4 regions of the Ruegeria sp. CJ3 genome follow, and region 3 is predicted to be linked to each of the others. Evidence: riboswitches for the same ligand, from Rfam matches in the RefSeq annotation. Region 3 holds a riboswitch; each other region holds the start of a gene.
What was found. Region 3 has a riboswitch for cobalamin ahead of ACR0J1_RS19100 (DUF1636 family protein). Riboswitches for the same ligand answer to the same signal wherever they lie in the genome.
Positions count from the first base shown of each region.

Region 1: another riboswitch for cobalamin. It lies ahead of ACR0J1_RS00400 (DUF1636 domain-containing protein); the one in region 3 lies ahead of ACR0J1_RS19100 (DUF1636 family protein).
Region 2: another riboswitch for cobalamin. It lies ahead of ACR0J1_RS00330 (CbtB domain-containing protein); the one in region 3 lies ahead of ACR0J1_RS19100 (DUF1636 family protein).
Region 4: another riboswitch for cobalamin. It lies ahead of ACR0J1_RS05975 (hypothetical protein); the one in region 3 lies ahead of ACR0J1_RS19100 (DUF1636 family protein).

Region 1 covers NZ_JBQFQE010000001.1:84,776-88,628, forward strand. The annotation lists gene cobN (cobaltochelatase subunit CobN) at 1-981, opposite strand, end outside; gene cobW (cobalamin biosynthesis protein CobW) at 985-2,040, opposite strand; gene ACR0J1_RS00400 (DUF1636 domain-containing protein) at 2,037-2,417, opposite strand; cobalamin riboswitch at 2,501-2,704, opposite strand; gene ACR0J1_RS00405 (NAD(P)-dependent oxidoreductase) at 2,739-3,806, shown strand.
Region 2 covers NZ_JBQFQE010000001.1:70,911-74,763, reverse strand. The annotation lists gene cobA (uroporphyrinogen-III C-methyltransferase) at 1-650, shown strand, start outside; gene cobF (precorrin-6A synthase (deacetylating)) at 643-1,386, shown strand; cobalamin riboswitch at 1,430-1,639, shown strand; gene ACR0J1_RS00330 (CbtB domain-containing protein) at 1,676-1,846, shown strand; gene ACR0J1_RS00325 (CbtA family protein) at 1,851-2,549, shown strand; gene ACR0J1_RS00320 (hypothetical protein) at 2,613-3,107, shown strand; gene ACR0J1_RS00315 (DUF1636 family protein) at 3,095-3,448, opposite strand; gene ACR0J1_RS00310 (DUF302 domain-containing protein) at 3,601-3,853, shown strand, end outside.
Region 3 covers NZ_JBQFQE010000015.1:37,300-41,152, forward strand. The annotation lists gene ACR0J1_RS19090 (ABC transporter substrate-binding protein) at 1-496, opposite strand, end outside; gene ACR0J1_RS19095 (ABC transporter ATP-binding protein) at 493-1,299, opposite strand; gene ACR0J1_RS19100 (DUF1636 family protein) at 1,296-1,652, opposite strand; cobalamin riboswitch at 1,754-1,967, opposite strand; gene ACR0J1_RS19105 (DeoR/GlpR family DNA-binding transcription regulator) at 2,165-2,944, shown strand; gene ACR0J1_RS19110 (Na/Pi cotransporter family protein) at 3,027-3,853, shown strand, end outside.
Region 4 covers NZ_JBQFQE010000003.1:52,219-56,071, forward strand. The annotation lists gene rsgA (ribosome small subunit-dependent GTPase A) at 1-431, shown strand, start outside; gene ACR0J1_RS05970 (alpha/beta hydrolase family protein) at 450-1,307, opposite strand; cobalamin riboswitch at 1,429-1,651, shown strand; gene ACR0J1_RS05975 (hypothetical protein) at 1,742-2,149, shown strand; gene ACR0J1_RS05980 (protein-tyrosine phosphatase family protein) at 2,151-2,654, opposite strand; gene ACR0J1_RS05985 (DNA polymerase III subunit gamma/tau) at 2,762-3,853, shown strand, end outside.

The DNA of each region.
Region 1 (3,853 bases), on a different contig from region 3:
CGCGGAAATCCGCCCGTCCACCTCGGGCAGCACCACATGCATGGCAAGGTCGGCGGGTGAGAGGCCGCGTTCCGCCTCGGCCCAGGCCTTGCGGCGCGAGGTGGCCAGCGCGACCTGAAACACGGGCACTGCGGCTGCATCCAGCGGTGAGGTGCCCGACGCACCTTTGCCCGAGAATGACGTGGCATTGATGATCGCAGACGGGGCCAGCGCCGTTATGGTCTCGCGCAGCCAGTCGGCGGCTGCGGGGGCTTTCAGCGACGGGGCGAACAGGCCGACCGCGTCGAACCCGCGCGCGTGCAGGCTGCGGATCAGGGCAGCGACCGGGGCGGTGTCGGCTGAGGTCAGATAGGCGCGGTAGAACGTTACGAGGATGCGTTTGGCATTGCTTGAAAACGCTGTGTCCACCGGTATTACACCTCGATCCGGGCACCATGCACCGCATTCGGGGATCGTTTTGGCCCCGATTACCGGACCAGCATAAAGGCCTGCCGCCAGCGCCATTTGCGCCAGCGCTGCCTGCGCGGCAACCTCTCCGCCCGTATCGCAGAGATGCGACAGCCGCCGCAGGGTCGAGACGGGCAGGGTGGAATAGTCATCCAGCCGTGTATCTTCGCGCCCGTCGGCAGGCAGGACAGCCAGAGCGATCCCTTTGGCCTGTGCCCGCGCCAGAACCTGCTGCAGCCCGTAGGCCCAATAGGGCACACCTCCGATCAGGCGGATCAGGATACCCTTGGCACCCTCCAACGTCTGCTCGACATAGGTGTCGACGGACAAGGGATGTTTCAGCGCCGTCAGGTTGGCCAGCCGCAGAGTGGGCATCCGCCCCTCGGGGCCGCCTCCGCGATGCCAGCCCGCCGCGAAAGCGCCGAGGTCGCTGTCAGAGAACGACAGCACCACCAGATCCGCCGGGCTCTGGCCCAGATCGGTTGGGGTCTCGGTTTCCTCGAGCCCGTGGCTTTCGCGGAAGACGACGTGCATGGGTTACTCGGCGGCCTCGGTGACACCCACAAGGATATCGCGGATTTCAGTTTCTTTGATGTCGTCATGTTCAGCAATGACCACAAGGCGCGAGCGGCGGTCTTCGCCGGGCTCCCACGGGCGGTCGTACTGATGGCGAACACGCGCACCAACGGCCTGCACCAGCAGGCGCATCGGTTTGCCCTGAACGGCGGCGTATCCTTTGACGCGCAGGATGTTCAATTCCTTAGCCAGACGTTCGATCTTGGCAACCAAATCCAGCGGGTCAGACTGTTCCGGCAACTCGACGATGATGCTTTCGAAATCGTCATGCTCGTGATCATGGTGGCCGTCGTGATGGCTGGGACGCGCGTCCATGTCATCCTCGGCAGCAGCCTCCAGACCCAGTACAACGCGCACGTCTACGGCACCTTCGGCGACCTCAACCACGGGCAGCGGGCGCGGGGCTTCGGCGGCGATGACCTCGCGCGCTTTGGCGACGCCTTCGGGACCGGCCAGATCGGGCTTGGTCAGCAGGATGATGTCGGCGCAGGAAATCTGATCTTCGAATACCTCGGACAGGGGTGTTTCGTGGTCAATCGAGTCATCGGCCAAGCGCTGGGCATCGACCGCCTCGACGTTTGGGGCGAAGCGACCGGCGGCCACGGCTTCGGCATCGGCCAGAGCGATCACGCCATCGACGGTGATCTTGGACCGGATATCCGGCCAGTCGAACGCTTTCAGCAGCGGTTTCGGCAGGGCGAGGCCGGATGTTTCGATCAGAATATGATCGGGGCGCGGCTCCAGCGCCATCAGCGCCTCAATCGTGGGGATGAAATCATCGGCCACGGTGCAGCAGATGCAGCCATTCGCCAGTTCCATGATGTTTTCGGCAGGGCAATCGGGGATGGCGCAGGATTTCAGGATATCGCCATCGACGCCCACATCGCCGAATTCGTTGACCACAACAGCCAGGCGCTTGCCTTGCGGGTTTTGCATCAGATGGCGCACCAGCGTGGTCTTGCCCGAGCCCAGAAAGCCGGTGATCACGGTGACGGGGAGTTTTTCGAGATTGCTCATTTCAGGGCTCCAATCGGGGGAATGCGGGCCGCACAGTTTTTGCGGAAATGTTCAGGGCGCTCGCGCCATTTAACCAGACCATCTTCGGTCGCGAGGTACTTGGTGGCGCCATCAACGATCACGTCGACATGGTCGGTTTCGTTCAGATGCTCGTAAACAAAGGTCCAGCGATCCGGGCCGCCGCGCAGCACTATGGAACAGCCCTCGTCACAGTTCGAAAGGCATTCTACGGCTTTCAGGGTGATCCCTTCGGGCAGGTCTGCCTGTTCCAGCGCTTTGTGCAGCAGCGTGCCTGGGCGTTGCGCATCATCCTCGACGGGCAGCCCGCGACGGCAGGTGGTGCAAACCAGCAATTCGACCGGAGCGGTCTCGGTCATGTCTCTCATCCCCCCAAATCCTCATCGTGGGGGACGGGGTTTCATGCGGGTCCATTGACCCGACACCGGAACACCCCGTCCGGTTTCATTCTCGGGTGTTGGCAGGTCTCCCGGCTTGCGGATGTCAGAGGAGGTCCTCTGTCGGATGTCCCGCCTTCCCGGCATTTGCCAGTGGCTTGGGCACCCTCTCCGGTCACGGTCGCGGGGGCGGCTGCGTTTGACGGATGATCCGCTGACGCATTCCCTTTTCATCTGCTGTCGCAGACACCAACGAAAGGGACATGCGGCAGGGTTGCCCCGCTTGTCAAGCGCAACGCGCCGATCCGTGATCACGCGGGTAAAAAGCGACCTGTCCGGGTCGCTGGGCGGCATGATCCGGTTGAGCCGACGTGCTGGCATGGTTCGCAAGAAGCGAACAGGAGGATGCGGCGCATGAAAGTAGGGTTTATCGGGCTGGGCAATGTAGGGGGCAAGCTGTCGGGATCGCTGTTGCGCAACGGGATCGATCTGACGGTGCATGATCTGAACCCCGATCTGGTGGCCGCGTTTGTTGCGCAGGGGGCCAAGGCCGCTGAAAGCCCGGCCCAACTGATGCGCGATTGCGATGCGGTGATCACTTGTTTGCCATCCCCCGCCGCCTCGGATGCGGTGATGCAAAAGATGCTGCCCGAGGTCGCCCCCGGCAAAATCTGGATGGAGATGTCGACCACCGACGAAGCCGAGGTCAAACGCCTTGGCGCTTTGGTCATCGAACGCGGAGGCGCCGCAGTGGACTGCCCCGTTTCGGGTGGCTGTCACCGGGCGGCGACCGGTAACATATCGATCTTCGCGGGCTGCGATCGCGCGACGTTCGAGCGTATACTGCCCTTCCTGACCACCATGGGGCGACGCATCCTGCACACGGGCGAGTTGGGCTCGGCCTCGGTTCTGAAAGTGCTGACCAACTATCTGGCCACCGCCAACCTGATCACTTGTGCCGAGGCTTTGGTGACCGCCAAGGCCGCTGGTATGGACCTTGGCACCACCTATGAAGCGATCAAGATTTCCTCGGGTACATCCTTTGTGCATGAGACCGAAAGTCAGGTCATCCTGAACGGCTCGCGCGATATCTCCTTCACCATGGATCTGGTGAAAAAGGATATCGGCCTGTTTCAAGAGGTCGCCGATCGCGCCGGAGTGCCGCTCGAGATCAACCCGCTGATGATCAAGATTTTCGAAGACGGGATCGCGCGCTATGGCGAGCGTGAGTTGTCTCCGAACATTATCAAACGGCTCGAGGACGCGACCGGGCTTGAAATTCACGCCCCAGGCTTCCCACACGAGATGCTGGACGATGAACCGGAAGAACCCGGCTATGAGGTCGTCCCGCAAAACCGCAGCACATCTTAGGCCGGGTGTCGTCTGGACCGGCATGGTCTCATATCGTGCTGAAATGT
Region 2 (3,853 bases), on a different contig from region 3:
AAAGGGCGGATGCGGTGCTGTTTGACGACCTCAGCAGCGGCCCAATCCTGAGCCATGCGCGCGACGATGCCGATCTGGTCGGCGTGGGCAAGCGGGCCGGACGTCCCTCGCCCAAGCAGGATCATGTCAGCCGGTTGTTGGTCGAATATGCCCAAACCGGGCAGCGTGTGGTGCGGCTGAAATCCGGTGACGGAGGGCTGTTTGGACGGCTGGAAGAAGAACTGATCGCCCTGCGCGAGGCGGGGATTGACTACGAAATTATCCCGGGCATCCCTTCGGCCATCGCCGCGGCAGCGGCGGCGGGCATCCCGCTGACCCGGCGCCTGACCGCGCGGCGGGTGCAGTTCGTCACCGGCCACGATGTCAGCGGCAAGCTACCGCAAGACCTGAACCTGCCCGCGCTGGCCGATCCGGGGGCGACCTCGGTGGTGTTCATGGGCAAGCGCACTTTTCCCTTGCTGGTCGAAGCGTTGCATACCCATGGCCTGCCGCTGGACACGCCCGCGCTGATGGCCGAGGCGGTCTCGACCCCAGATCAGACGCTGCACCGGTCGACCATCGGCGCGCTATCGAACCGGCTGGCCGCTGATATCGGCACGGCCCCTGCGCTGATCCTTTATGGCCCGCTGGCGGAGCTTGGTGATGATTGACCTGACGCTGATAGGGATCGGCACCGGCAACCCGGATCACGTTACCCTTCAGGGGGCCGAGGCGATCCGGGGCGCTGACCTGATCCTGATCCCGCACAAAGGCCAGAACAAAACCGATCTGGCCGGGTTACGGGAAGGGATCATTGCGCGCGTGACAGATACCCCCCCTCGTATTGCCTATTTCGACATCCCCGAGCGTCGATCCGACGACGGTTATCTGCGCGGCGTCGACGACTGGCATGATGCCATCGCTCTGCGCTGGCAACAGGCGATGGCGGACCACCCGCAAGCGCGCCATGTGGCTCTGCTGATCTGGGGCGATCCGTCACTCTATGACAGTTCGCTGCGCATCGCGGCGCGACTGGAGCCACAGCCTCCGACACGGGTTATCCCCGGCGTTACCGCCCTGCAGGCGCTTACAGCGGCCCACGCGATTCCGATCAACGACTTGGGCGCACCCTATGTCGTCACCACCGGGCGGCGCATCCGGGACGAGGGCTGGCCGGATGGCGCCTCGACTGTCGCGGTGATGCTGGATGGCGAATGTTCGTTTCAGCGCCTCGAGATGCAAGATTATAAAATCTGGTGGGGCGCGTATGTGGGCATGAGGGAAGAGGTGCTGATCAGCGGGCCTCTGGCCGATGTGGCGCAGGACATTCTGGATACACGCGCCCGCGCCCGGGCTGATCATGGCTGGATCATGGATATCTATTTGCTGAAAAAGCGCGTGATCTGACGCGAAAGGTCGCAATTGGAGATTGCGCCGGGGTGGGCTTGGCGGCTAAATGGAACCGTCTGGTCCTGTCGGAGATACCGGCAAGCTAAGAGGGAATTTGGTGCGGCCTGCGCGCAGGTCAAATCCAAAGCCGCCCCCGCGACTGTAAGCGGTGAGCCCTGTTCAACCAGCCACTCCCGATTTTTGAAGGGGGGAAGGCGAACAGAGGCATCGACCCACGAGCCAGGAGACCTGCCAGGCGACAATTGAAACACCGGCCGTCGGGTGCGGCGGCACTGGAGGACTAAATATGACGACACAAACTCAAACGGCATCGGGCGCACGTACAGGCGTTCTGACCGCCCTGTTCGCGATTGCGCTGGGTCTGGGCATCATCACCCTGACCGGCCACGTCCAGGCTGCTGCCCTGCATGACGCGGCGCATGACGTCCGTCACGCAACCGGCTTCCCCTGCCACTAAGGCCATGTTCAGTCGCATTCTGACCAGCGCGTTGTTCGCTGGTGCCGCAGCGGGGTTGATTGCCGCCTTGCTGCAGCTTGCATTTGTGCAGCCTGTCCTGTTGCACGCCGAACTTTATGAATCTGGTGAACTGGTCCATTTCGGGGCCGAGGCCGTTACGGCTCATCCCGAACTGCCCGGTATGTTCTCGGAACTGACCCGCGACGCGCTGAGCGTCATTTTCACCATGCTCACCTATACCGGCTATGCGCTGATTATGGTTGCACTGATGTCCGTGGCCGAGGGTCAGGGGCACAAGGTGGATGGCCGCACCGGCGTGCTGTGGGGTCTGGCAGGGTTCATCGCCTTCCATCTGGCCCCGGGCTTTACTCTGGCACCCGAGGTCCCGGGCGTTGCAGCGGCCGATGTCTATGCACGTCAGGTCTGGTGGTTTGCGACCGTGGCGACCGCAGGTATTGCCATGTGGCTGATTGCCTTCAGCGGCAATATCGTCAGCTATGTGGTCGCAGCGCTTCTGCTGATGGCTCCGCACCTGATTGGCGCGCCCGAGCCGGACGTGTTCACCGGTCCTGTACCTACTGAGATTGGTGCCCTGTTCGCGGCCCGCGCCTTTGGCATCGGCCTGGTGGCCTGGGTTCTGGTCGGCTCGTTCGCCGGGTATTTCTGGCAGAAAGAGGCCAGCCACGCCGAAGCAGCGGCCTAAGTACTCAATACACACGCGCCGGGCCCTGCCCGGCGCGTTTCTTTTTGCCTCAAGGAACAAGAAATGTCCCGTTCACTTGCTTTGTTTGCAATCGGTCTGGTCTTTGGCGGCGGCGCAGGTTTCGTACTGGCCGCGGGAAATGGGATCACGTTCGATGGCCACGACCATGGCGATCCCGCCCACCACGGCAGCGGTCAGGCCGAGGCAATGGCGCATGACCATTCCAAATCGGTGAACCTGCCCGCCGGACCGGATGCGCCGGGTCTTGAGATCGCGCTGACCCCAGATCCAATGTCCGGCTGGAACCTGCAGGTTTTGCCGCAGAACTTCCGCTTTGCGCCCGAAAATGCCTCGGGCGCGGACCAGCCGGGCGAAGGCCATGCCCATGTCTACGTCAACGGCACGAAGCTGGCCCGGCTCTATGGCAATTGGATGCACATCGCCGAGTTGCCCAAAGGTGCGGTCGAGGTCGAGGTGTCGCTGAACGCCAACAGCCACAGCGCGCTGGCGGTGGACGGCACACCTGTTGCGGCCTCTGTCACCGTTCAGGTGGACTGAAACGCAGGTATCCGCGCCCGCAAGCAAATCCGAAGCCGCCCGCAGGGTCGGGCGTCTTCGATCCAGCCCGCTGGGCTATCCAGATAAGTGCGGCAGGTCGCGGCGATGTCATCCGCATCAGCGCTGAGGTCGAGCCCCGAGAACACATAAGACGCCATCCCCTGCCCCTGCAGGGACAGGGCCACCGGCGTCTCGCAACTGCTGAAACAGGCATGGGCAGCCAGATCGACGCGCTCAGCCAACCCCGCACGCTGCAATGCCGCCTGCACCGCGCGCTGCTCGACGTCCGGGTCGCGTTCGCCCGCACAACTACTGCATATCGACAGTCGAATCCGATCCATACACGTGCCCGTTCTCTGGTGCCTCCCAGAGTTTCTGGGCGCTCTGCCCAGCCAACACAAGCCCCACCCGCACACTTCCCCACGAGATTGTGAGTGTGGTTTCACCGCTTTTCTGCCATCACTTTCAAGAGCTGCCGAAAAAGAGGTCGGACATGAAAGCGTTTTGGATTGCACTTTTCCTGCTGGCCCTGCCCGCCTTGGCGGACGAGGCCGAGCCTCTGTCGGGATGGGCCGTTTATCCAAGCGACAAAAGCTATGACCAATTGGTCGATGACACCAAAGCGGCCATCAAGGAAAGCGGGCTGATCGTGGTTACACAGGCGGGTCCGACCAAAGCTGCCGCAGCGCGCGGCATCACCATACCGGGCAACCGGGTGATCGGTGCGTTCAACAACGACTACGCGG
Region 3 (3,853 bases):
CGACATGCATCACCTTCCCCAGACGCAGGATATCGTCAAACAGCAGGTCCATGCTGGCTTCGGGGCGGTCCTTGTCCAGATGCACGCAGCTTTCGGTCAGGATCATGGTCTTGATGCCAAAGGGTTCCAGCGTGTCGGGCGTTACGTCGCCGCCCGGCTTCATGCCGTAATACCAACCGGCAAAGAACAGGTCCGGTTCGACCGCCACAAGGTTTTCGACCGTGGGATATTTCGGCGCAAGCTCGGGGATGTCGCCGCGCAGCGTGTCGAATTCGGGGCTGGTCTTGTACCAGCCGGTGATGCCGGTCAGACCGACGATCTTGTCCTGCAGACCCAGCGCAAAGGCCATGTCGGTCATGTTCATGTCATGCACCACCAGCCGCTCGGGCGCGGTGTCAAAGACCAGCGGTTCACCGCAATTGTCGACGGTGATCTCATGCGCGGCAGCGCTGCCCGCCATGGCTGTGGTCAGAACCACGGACCAGATGTGTTTCACTCGGGGATACTCCTTGATTGAGTTGAAATTGAGGTTCTTCGGATGTCCAGCGCCGGAATCATGCGGCCTTCGTGCGGCAGGCACAGGTAATCGACCCCAAACGTGTCGCGCACCCGATCCGAGGTCAGCACCTCGGCCACGGGTCCAAAACCGGTCAAGCGGGTGGATTTCATCAGCGCGACATGGGTGGCGAATTCCGGGATCATGACCAGATCGTGGACGATCATGACCACGGTAATGCCGAGTTCCGCGACCAGAGACAGCATCCGCCCCTTGGCATCGGGGTCCAGATGGTTGGTCGGCTCATCCAGAAACAGCAGCGACGGGTTCTGCGCCAGCGCCCGCGCGATATGGGCCCGCTGACGCTCGCCCCCGGACAGCACGGCCATTTTCTTGTCGGCCAGAGTTGTGAGTCCGGTCAGGTCCAGAATGCGCGACAGGTCGGCGGCATGATCTTCGGCCGAGCGGTCGGCCCGAATCGGGATCTGACCCAGCGCAACATAATCGCGCAATGACAGCCGCCCGTCGGGATATTCCTGCTGACTGACCACGGCGATCATCCGGGCCCGCTCGGACGCGGACATCTGCCTGAGGCTGCGCCCCCTGATCAGCACATCCCCCAGCGCCAGATCGACCGCACCGCACAGCAGGTTCAGTAATGTGGTTTTTCCCGCTCCGTTCGGACCGGCAATAGCCAGTATCGCGCCTTCGCTCAGTTCGAACGACACGCCCTGCAACAGGACGTCGCCGTTCAGCGCATAGTATTCAAGGTCGCGTGCTATCAGGAAATCCGGAGTTTTCATGCCTGTCCCTCGCCGTGGATCGCAGGCAGGCGGGACAGTGTCTTGGTCAGCAGCGCGGGCGGTCTGTCGGTGGCATTCGTCCATCCGTCTGCCGTGTTCTGATATTGCAGGGCGAATTGCGCCAGCGCTTCGACATCCGCTTTTGTCTGGATGTCCCCGAACAGGTATTGGGCCTTCCCCGTGGCCTGAAAGCCAACGGTCCGGGGGCGGTCGCAGCCCGCCATGCAATCAATAGTACGGATCGCAAACCCATGTGGCAGCTTGCCCGCCAGATCGCGGTGCAGGGTATCAGCAGGCCTGCCTTCGGCACAGGTGGCGCAGATCAGAAGAAAATGGTCAGGTCGTTCTGGCATTGTCCGCTCCACTTGCTGCCAAGCGCGGGCGGAAGGTGCCGATCATGTAATCACGCGTCAGACGTGCCATCCAAGCCTCCTTCCAGGACGCCCCGCCCCGGGTTGGTTAACATTTGATGGCAGGTCTCCTGACTTGCGGGTCTGTGCTCGGCCGTCCTTCCCGGCCCTTGGGCCAGTGGGTGTTTGGCGTCGCTCACCGCTTACAGTTGCGGGGGCAGTTACGGATTTGGCGTATCCCGGTCATCCCGGTACCGCACCGTATTCCCTTTTCATCCCTTGGGCGCACCGTCGGGAACCATCGGCGATCTGAGTGCCCGAGAAAGAGGGATGCGTCAATATGATCTTTATCACTTGTCGCCAGAATTTTCAGATGGGCCTCGGAGGCGTTACCTTTATCGCCACCGGTCATGATTCACCCAATAGTGGGGATTAAAGTCTGCAAAAAACAATACTTGTGTGGACTTTGTTGGATATTGATGCGAAAACCGCGCAAAGTAGTGAGGGTTGCGAACGTGATCGCCCGAAATTCGTTATCTCCGAGAGAGCTTCAGGTAATCGAAGCGCTGCGTCAACTGGGCGGTCAGGCCCGCAATGTCGAGTTGGCTGAAACGCTCAGCGTTTCGGACGAGACGATCCGGCGCACTATCAAATCGCTGTCCAAGCTGGGAATAGTCGAGCGGAACCATGGCATGGTTCGCCTTTTGGATGCTCAGCACGAGATCGGCTTTTTCCAACGCCTTGGCGAGTTCACCGAAGAAAAGATGCAGGTTGCCAAGGCAGTTGCCAGCCTGGTCCCGGACGGGGCCACGCTGTTCCTTGACGTCGGAAGCACGACCGCATTCGTCGCCGAGACCTTGCGGGACAGGCGCGATCTGACGGTTGTGACCAATTCGATGAACGTGGCGCATAAGCTTTTGGCACACAACGGAAACCGCGTCTTTCTGCTGGGTGGTGAAATGCGCAAGGACGAAATGGGGACGTTCGGTTTCGTCGCCGAGGCGCAGGTGCGCCGCTATACGTACGACATCGCGATCCTTAGCCCGGATGCGCTGGATCCGAAATTCGGGTTTCTGTACCAAAGCCCCGGCGAGGCCGAGCTGGCCTCGGTGGTGGTGGACCGCACAAGTCGGACCATGATCGCCATGGTGCATCAGAAATTCGACACCTCGGGGCCACATCAGGGGTTTGAGCCTCAGGCTGTCGATCAACTGATCACCGATGCGCTTCCCGGGAAAAAGCTGGCGGCAAAACTTGAGGGCTGGCAGATCAAAACACTGTTGGCGGCTGAATGACATATCTCCGCACCAAAGACGGGTTTCCTGCTGATAGCAGCGCGCAGGATGAGCCCCAACCAAGACCTGAGGCAATTACATAATGGCAATACTCGTTTTCTTGATGCAGCTAGCCGGCGCAACGATGTTGCTGCTGTTTGCGGTGCGCATGGTGCGCACTGGGATCGAGCGCAGCTATGGTGCCTCGTTCCAGCGGGTTCTGACCCGCAATGACAGCATGATCGGCGCAAGCATGACGGGCATGTTGTTGGCGGTTGTGCTGCAAAGTTCTGCAGCGGTTGCGCTGCTGGCTTCGGGTTTTGCCGCCGGTGGGTATCTGGCCTTTTCCGCCGGTCTGGCGATTGTGCTGGGCGGTGATTTGGGCTCGGCCCTGGTGATCCAAATTCTGTCGTTCCGGCTGGACTGGCTGGTACCGCTGCTGCTGGCGGTGGGCGGTTGGCTGTTCGTCAAGACCGAGCGTAAGAAGCCTCGCCAGATCGGACGCATCCTGATGGGGGTTGCCTTCATCCTGATCTCGCTGCGGTTCCTGCGCGAGGCGATGGACCCGATCCGCGACAGTGCCTTTCTGCCCGCCATCGCCGACTATCTGGTGCGCGATTATGTGGCCGCCTTTCTGGTCGGGGGCGCGCTGGCCTTTGTGATGCACAGTTCGGTCGCGGCGATTCTCATGTGCGTGACGCTGGTGCAGATTGGAGCGCTGCCATTTTCGGCGGGTCTTTCGCTGGTTCTGGGGGCTAATCTGGGCAGTGCGCTGATCCCCGTCTGGCTGACCCGCGGGATGGAGCCGCGCGCAAGGCGCATCCCCTTTGCCAACCTTGCACTACGCGGACTTTGGGCTGTTATATGCCTGTTTGCTGCCAATCTGGCCCTTAGGACCGGAATGCTGAGCGCGGACTATCAGGGACAGAT
Region 4 (3,853 bases), on a different contig from region 3:
ACGCTATGACCGGTCAGGCACAGGCTACCGCAGGCATTCGCGAGGATGATGCGCGGGGTCGGCACACCACCACCGCCCGCGCGCTGCACCACATGCGCAATGGTGGATGGCTGATCGACACACCCGGCATGCGCGCCTTGCGGTTGCTGGACGCGCAGGAAGGCGTGGACGAGGTGTTCTCGGACCTCATAGAGCTTAGCCAGAACTGCCGATTCTCGGATTGCCAGCATGAGGCCGAGCCCGGCTGTGCCGTGCAGGGCGCGATCCACGACGGCACGCATGATCCCTCACGACTGGAGCGGTGGCGCAAGCTGCGGCGCGAGGATCAGCGCAACTCGGAAACCATCGCGCAGTCCCGCGCGCGCGACAAAGCGTTCGGCAAGATGGTGCGCGGTGTCATGCAAGAGAAGAAATCGCGCAAGCGGTTGTGACCGGCAGGCCTCGTCTGATCAGGCGATCAGGCGGGGCCAGACGGCAGCGTTGCGCCGGGCAAACACGCCGATATGGCCGACCTTGGACAACCCGAACTCCTGCGGTGACAGCAGATGACGGCGCGCCTCCGGGCCATAGAGATCGGCCAGCCGCCAGACCGCCTCGGGTGGGACCATTTGATCGTCTTCGAATGCAAACAGATCAACCGGTCCGCCTATGGTGGACCATCGCGCGGCAGGCAGGGTCTCTCCGATTTCGGGCAGATAGCTGTCGGACGCGGTGCACCATTTGCGCCATTGCCAATAAACCCCAGCGGGCAGATTTTCACCAAAGCCCAGCGCCTTACCCGGCAGATAGCCCAGCGCACGCGCCGCTAGCGGCGCGTGACCGTACCAAAACAATGCAGCCAGGGCACGATAGGGCCACGGGTGATCCGATAGCGTCACCAGCCCGGAACAGACACAGATCATCCGGTCAATACGGTCGATATCAGGTTGCACCGGCCCCAGCATCGCACCCAGCGAATGGCCAACGCTCCAGAGTTTTGCCTGAGGAAACCGCCGCCGCATCTCAGTGCGCGCGGCCGGAATATCGATCAAAGCCCAATCCGCCATCGTCACTGTTGACGTTCTTTGTGGGCCGGTCAGGGACTGGCCAAAATCGCGATAATCATAGGTCAGGCAAGCCATGCCGTGCTCGGCCACCAGCCAGCGCGCAAAATGCTGATAATAGTCACGCGGTACACCGGTCGCATTGTTGATCACAACGACCGTTTCCGGCTCTGACGCGGGCCGGTAGAGCCGCGCCGACAGCATCGCAGGGCCGGAGGGGAACCGGAAATCTTCCGCCATTACGGTCTGCTGCGCATCCAACATTGGGTCCTCTGGCACAATCTGAACCGATCAGTTCATTTAGTCGCCACAGAGTCAAGATTGACGTCGCGAGACCATTGGTGGGCCGCGCCCGCCAATTCGCTTGACTCGGTGCCCGCCCAACCGCTAGCGATGCGGTGATGGTTCCCGTGCCTTTGACCAAGGCCGGGATGAAAAGGGAACACGGTGCGGCCCTGCCCGGCGACAACCGGAACGGACCAAATCCGCGACTGCCCCCGCAACTGTAAGCGGTGAGCAATGCCGAAATGCCACTGGCCGAAAGGCTGGGAAGGTCGGCAAAGCGATGACCCGCAAGTCAGGAGACCTGCCATCGGAACCGAAACTGAATCTCGGGCGGGGTGTCCGGGCAGGTCCTGACAGCATCGCGCCGTCCCGCCTGTATCATGCCCCCGCCCCGCGCGCGGAGGGCGCATCATATGATCTGGAAGACCAACACGCACGAATTCTCGGCAACAGTATGCCAGCGCACCGGAAAACCCTGCCCGGCATTGGCCCGCATGGCGCGGGCACTGACGCAGGCCGTGTCAACCGCCCGCCCGGTGACCAACCCCGAATTTCAGGTCGAAGGCAGCAGCGAACTGACCCATTGCCTCGAAGGCTGTACCGCCCGCTTTCGCGCCTGCCCCGATCAAGTGCGCGTGTTCTGCGGCGGCGATCCCGAGGCCGAAACCGATATGCTTGAGGACTATGCGGACATGATGTTCGGCACCTCTTTCACAACGCTGCCCTCTGGGCTGCTTACGAACCCGCCCTGCGCGATGCTGGAAGCGTCTGTTCTAGCCCCGCGTCGTCAGGCCGAACCGCAACAAATGGCCTGCGCCTGATCTATCGCTGTAACGGGACCCGGGCCGGGGCAACGGCCCAGGTCATCTGCCCCTCGGTCTCGACAGCGCAGGGGCGCAATGCCCGCAGGCGCTCCAGCGCCTTTTCGGGCCGCTCGCCGGATTCGACCATCAGCCGCAGTACAACCATGCCCGACCGGCCACAGCCGCCCCGGCAATGCACCAGAACTCGGCCTCCGCCGGACAGGGCCTGCCGCGCGGCAGCGCTGACCTGAGGCCACAGGTCCTCGACCGCCTCGGGTGGGGCGCCGAAATCCTCGATCGGCAGATGCACCCAACGGCTGGCGCGGCTCTGGATATCCGCTCCGAAATCGCGCGCACCGTCCTGAATCATTTCAACCTCGGTGGTCATCGACAGAACAAGCCCCGGCTTCCAGCCTGCGATCACACCCAGATCGCCCTCATAATCCCCGCCGCGGCCCGGCATCGACGTCAGGGCCAACGTGCCCCCGCCAACCCGCAACGCATAAATCACCAGTTGCGACATGAAATCCCCCTTAAAACACACCCCACAAAAAACGAGCCGCTCAAATCTATCCGGCCAGTCTATCCAGCCTGGCGCGCTTTCCAAAATGAAAATCATCGGGGCGGGCGGTGGACGCGGACAGCGGGGGCCTCTACGCTGCGGCAGAACTCGAATCCGCGAAAGCAGACATGACCGACACGCCCAGCCCCGCCTATCAGGTTCTCGCCCGAAAATACCGCCCGGAAACCTTTGCCGATCTGGTCGGCCAGGACGCCATGGTGCGCACCCTGAAAAACGCGTTCGAGGCCGACCGGATCGCGCAGGCTTTCATCATGACCGGCATTCGCGGCACCGGCAAAACCACCACCGCGCGCATCATCGCCAAGGGCATGAACTGCATCGGTCCCGACGGCGAAGGCAAACCGACCACCGAGCCTTGTGGCCAGTGCGAACATTGCGTGGCCATCATGGAAGGCCGCCATGTCGATGTGATGGAGATGGACGCCGCCAGCCGCACCGGCGTGAATGATATCCGCGAGATCATCGACAGCGTCCGCTATCGCGCGGCCTCGGCCCGCTACAAGATCTACATCATCGACGAGGTGCACATGCTCTCGACCAGCGCCTTCAACGCGCTGCTCAAGACGCTTGAGGAACCGCCCGAGCATGTGAAATTCATCTTTGCCACCACCGAGATTCGCAAGGTCCCTGTGACGGTTCTGTCACGCTGCCAGCGCTTCGACCTGCGCCGGATCGAGCCCGAGGACATGATCGGCCTGCTGCGCAAAATCGCCGATGCCGAAGGCGCACAGATCGCCGAGGATGCTCTGGCGCTGATTACCCGCGCGGCGGAGGGATCCGCGCGTGATGCGACCTCATTGCTGGATCAGGCGATATCCCACGGCGCGGGCGAGACCAACGCCGATCAGGTGCGCGCGATGCTGGGTCTGGCTGACCGGGGTCGCGTACTGGACCTGATCGACATGATCCTGCGCGGCGATGCGGCAGGCGCCCTGACCGAACTCAGCGCTCAATACGCCGAAGGGGCCGATCCGCTGGCCGTCCTGCGCGATCTGGCCGAGATCACCCATTGGGTGTCGGTGGTGAAAATCACGCCCGACGCCGCCGAAGACCCGACCGTTTCCCCCGACGAACGCGCCCGGGGCCAGCAAATGGCCGAGGCGCTGCCGATGCGCGTCCTGACCCGCATGTGGCAGATG